Regions from separate parts of the Chromobacterium sp. HL1 genome, predicted to be linked through region 1. Evidence: predicted binding sites of a transcription regulator. Region 1 holds the regulator's gene; the other holds the start of a gene.
What was found. Region 1 encodes FNR, which switches genes on or off when oxygen is low (the NO sensors DNR and NnrR bind a similar motif). Its sites were predicted from a motif close to TTGATNNNNATCAA; they were not measured.

Region 1 (2,199 bases):
ATCTGGAAGCCGCCAGCAAGTTCTATCTGCAACTGGGCCGCAGCGCGGACACCTTGACCGGCCCCAGCCTGCGCGACGCCTGGGCGCTGAAAGCCCATAAACTGCAAACCCAGCTGCGCCTGTCCCGCCACCCGGCGGCGCAAGCGACGCTGCCGGCGGGCTTTGAGGGCTGCGCGGTCGGCGCCCGGCTCAGCGGCTGGCTGTTCCACGCCCGCGACACCGCGCCGGAAGCGCCGCCCGGCGCCCAGCCGCTGTACGGGCAATACTGGCCGCTGCGCGGCGACTGGCCGGCGTTGAATGCGGATTCGCGCTGGGCCTGGCTGCCCAGGCTCAGTTGGCTGGCGCCGGCGCGCCGCTCGCGGGAACACACCGCCGACGCGGCGGAACTGCGCGCGCGCCTGGAACAGGCCGAGGCGCCGCAGCTGCTGGCCGAACTGCAGCCCGGCCCCGACGGCGACTGGCATGAAGTGGCCCGCGGCTTCGCCGTGCCGCCGGGCTGGCCTCAGGAAGCGCCGCTGTCGCGGCTGCTGCTGCAAATCGCGGACTGCGCGCCGGCCCCATGAAAAAAGGCAAGCCCGAGGGCTTGCCTTGCGTTTTCCATCTGTCCGCCCGCGCGGCGGAATCAATGTCCGTTGGCGTGAGCGCAGCCGGAAATCAGCGCCTTCAATTCGTCCACCATCACCAGTTGGATGTGCTTGTGATCGACGGTGATCCAGCCTTGCTGCTGGAACTTGGACAGCGTGCGGCTGACGGTTTCCAGCTTCAGGCCGAGGAAGCTGCCGATTTCCTCGCGGCTCATGCGCAGGATGAAGTCGTTGGCGGCGAAGCCGCGGGTGGACAGACGCTGCGACAGATTGAGCAGGAAGGCGGCCAGGCGCTCTTCCGCCTTCATGTTGCCCAATAACAACATTACATTCTGATCGCGAACGATCTCGCGGCTCATCAGACGGTAGAAATGGTGCTGCAGGGTGGGAATTTCGCGGCCCAGGCTCTCCATGCGGCTGAACGGCAGCTCGCACACCTCGCTGTCCTCCAGCGCGATGGCGTCGCAGCCGTGCACATTGGCGGAAATGCCGTCCAGGCCCATCAGTTCGCCGGACATATGGAAGCCGGTGACCTGCTCGCGGCCGTCCTGGCTGGCGACGCTGGTCTTGAAGAAGCCGGTGCGCACCGCGAACAGCGAACGGAAGCCTTCGCCGCTGCGGAACAAGTACTCGCCGCGCTTCAAACGGCGGCTTTGGCGGATCACCGCGTCGAGCTGGGTCAGCTCCTCGCGGTTAAGCCCCACAGGTAGACAAAGTTCCTTCAGGCTGCAGTTGGAGCAGGAGACCTTCAGGTTATGCAAAGAGATATGGTTCTGATCGGACATGGCATGTTTAGTACAAGCTTGCGATGAAGCTTGACCCTTATCAAAGCGAAATTCGCAGGATTTCCGCAAATTTACCAGTCCACCAGAGGTTTTGCCATCCAAATACGACATGAAGACCACCCACCCATTTTCTCCTGCCCATTTTGAATTCGACCGCGCGCTGATTGAGCGCCTCGACGGGACAGGTCCTAGATATACGTCATACCCGACAGCGGATCGCTTTACGCCGGGTTTTGCCGAAAGAGACTACATCCACTGGCTACGGCAGCGCAGCATCGGCGCCAACCGGAAACCTTTATCATTGTACGCTCATATACCTTTTTGCAACACTATCTGCTACTACTGCGGTTGCAACAAGATCATCACCAAGGACAGCGGCAAAGCGGACTTGTACCTGGACTACCTGGAGAAGGAGGTCCGCATGATCGCCTCCTGTCTGGGCCGCCGCGAGCAAGTGATACAGCTGCATTTCGGCGGCGGCACCCCCACTTTCTTGTCCGACGCGCAACTGGAACGATTGATGACCTTGCTCAAGACTCATTTCGAGTTCTTGAAGGAGGGGGAGTATTCCATAGAAATAGACCCGCGCAAAGTCAGCGCGGCGACAATCTTCAAACTGGCCGAACTCGGCTTCAACCGCATCAGCGTCGGGATTCAGGACTTTGAACCGGCGGTGCAGCAGGCGGTGAACCGGGTGCAGTCCGAAGAGGAAACGCTGGAGGTGATCCAGGCCGCGCGCGACGCCGGCTTCAAGTCCGTCAGCGTCGACCTGATCTACGGCCTGCCGCTGCAGACCCGGGAATCGGTGCGCCGCACGCTGGACAAGGTGA
Region 2 (2,199 bases), 790 kb from region 1:
GCTTGTTCTTCAGTCAGCGCGCCGGAGGCCAGATCGCGCTCGATGTAGACGTCCAGGAAGGTGGCGACGCGGCCGAAGGACATGGCGGCGCCGTTTTGTTCTTTCACGGCGGCCAGGTAGGCGAAGTAGGTCCACTGCACCGCTTCGCGGGCGTTGACGGCCGGGCGGCTGATGTCGAAGCCGTACTTGGCGGCCATCTGCTTCAGTTCGTCCAGCGCGCGGAATTGTTCGGACAGTTCTTCGCGCAGACGCAGCACGTCTTCGTTGAAAACGGCGTCGTCCAGCTCATGGAATACTTTTTGGCGTTCGGCGCGCAGGAAGTCGGTGCCGTACAGGGCCACGCGGCGGTAGTCGCCGATGATGCGGCCGCGGCCGTAGGCGTCCGGCAGGCCGGTGATCACGCCGGATTTACGCGCGGCCATGATGTCCGGGGTGTAGGTGTCGAACACGCCCTGGTTGTGGCTCTTGCGATAGTGGGTCCACACGTCCTTGATGACCGGGTCCAGCTTGAAGCCGAAGGCTTCCAGGCCGTTCTCAACCATGCGCAGGCCGCCGTTGGGCATGATGGCGCGCTTGAGCGGCGCATCGGTTTGCAGGCCGACGATGACTTCGCTGGCTTGGTCGATGTAGCCGGCGTCATGCGCGGTGATGGAGCTGCCGCGGTCAGCGGCTACGTCCAGCACGCCACGGGCGCGTTCTTCTTTCAGCAACTCGCTCAGGGTGTCCCACAGCTTTTGGGTGCGCGCGGTAGCGGGCGCCAAGAAGCTGGCGTCGCCTTCAAACGGCTTGTAGTTCAGCTGGATGAAGTTGCGGACATCCACCTTGCTTTGCCATTCACCGCCGGTGAAATCGCGCCAGGGGTTGGCTTGAGTCGCGTCACGATTCAGAGCATCCATGTGTGCCTCCTAGTAACTATCAGTAAATGTTGAGTACTGAACATATTGTACATTCGGTTTCGAAAAAAATCGTTTGATAAAGATCAACTGCCGCAGACTAAAACGCGCATGCGGCCCCGCCCGAGGCGGCGGCAAAATCTCTTAAAAAACGCTTTATTTTCAATACCATGAAAAACCACATCAACACGCCGTCATTGTAGCCGGCGCATTACATTCGAAAACGAACATCAAACACTCGTTCCAAGCGCCGCCGCGGCCGGTTTTGCGGCTTCGCGCCGCGCCGGCAGGGTGTGGCGCTCCAGCAGGTAAACCACCAGGCCCACGCCCAGCGCGCCGCCGGCGATATTGCCCAGGGTGGCCGGAATCATATTGTGCAGGATGGCGGCGGCGTCCAGGCCTTGCATGCCGTGCAGCAGGGCCAGCGAGAAGAAGGCCATATTGGCGATGCTGTGCTCAAAACCGGAAAAGAAGAACACGAAGACCAGCAGCAGGATCATCAGCATCTTGGCGGCGTCGCCGGCCATGCGCAGCGGCACCCATACCGCCAGACAGATCACCCAGTTGCACAGCGCGCCCTTCCAGAAGATTTCCCAGCCGCCGGCGTGCACTTTGTGCGCGGCCACATTGAACAGCAGGTGGTCGGCCGGCAGGCTGCCCATGCCGCCGGCGCCGGCGAACACGGCGGTAAACAGCAACACGCCCAGCAGATTGCCCAGGTAGACCAGGGTCCAGCTGCGCAGCAGGTTGCAGACGCGGCAGTCGCCGCTGAGCACGCCCACGCTGAAGTACATCACATTGCTGGTGAACAGCTCCAGCTTGCAGACGATGATGCTGACCAGGGCCACGCCGAAGAAGCCGGCCACGGCGATGTAGTAGCCGGGGGAGCCGACGGCGAAGAAGACCTGGCCCAGCTTGAGGCTGACGCTGAGCACCACGGCGATCAGCGCGCCGGCCATGCCGGCGCTCAATAGATAGCGGCCGGGGTGCTGACGCAGCACGGTCTGTTTGGCGGCGGCTTCTGCCGCGACGTAGGCGAGTGTGGAGGCGTGATTCATGTTTTTCATTTCGCGAGCTTGGGCAACGCCGCCAGCCGCGGGTCCATCTTGATGCAATGCCTATCAACTGCTGATGCCGTTTTCAGGTTTTGCCGGATTTTGCCCGGCCCGGCCTGCTTCCGGCATTGGCTTGGTTGGCTGTCATCCTTGATTGGTTCCCGCGTCTGCGCTTGCCCTGATTGTTGATTCACGAAAATTTTATGTTCGTATTGCATCATTGTTGTTTGATAACTATCAAACGCAAGCCT

Region 2: pflB (formate C-acetyltransferase) is a predicted target of FNR. The motif match lies at 970-983, and genes of this name have one in related genera.

The regions. Positions count from the first base shown of each region.
Region 1 covers NZ_CP162399.1:3,715,499-3,717,697, forward strand. Annotated here, with positions in the region: gene AB1Z25_RS16930 (DUF1853 family protein) at 1-563, shown strand, start outside; gene fnr (fumarate/nitrate reduction transcriptional regulator Fnr) at 623-1,369, opposite strand; gene hemN (oxygen-independent coproporphyrinogen III oxidase) at 1,479-2,199, shown strand, end outside.
Region 2 covers NZ_CP162399.1:2,923,220-2,925,418, forward strand. Annotated here, with positions in the region: gene pflB (formate C-acetyltransferase) at 1-896, opposite strand, end outside; gene AB1Z25_RS13060 (formate/nitrite transporter family protein) at 1,124-1,951, opposite strand; gene AB1Z25_RS13065 (hypothetical protein) at 1,957-2,169, opposite strand.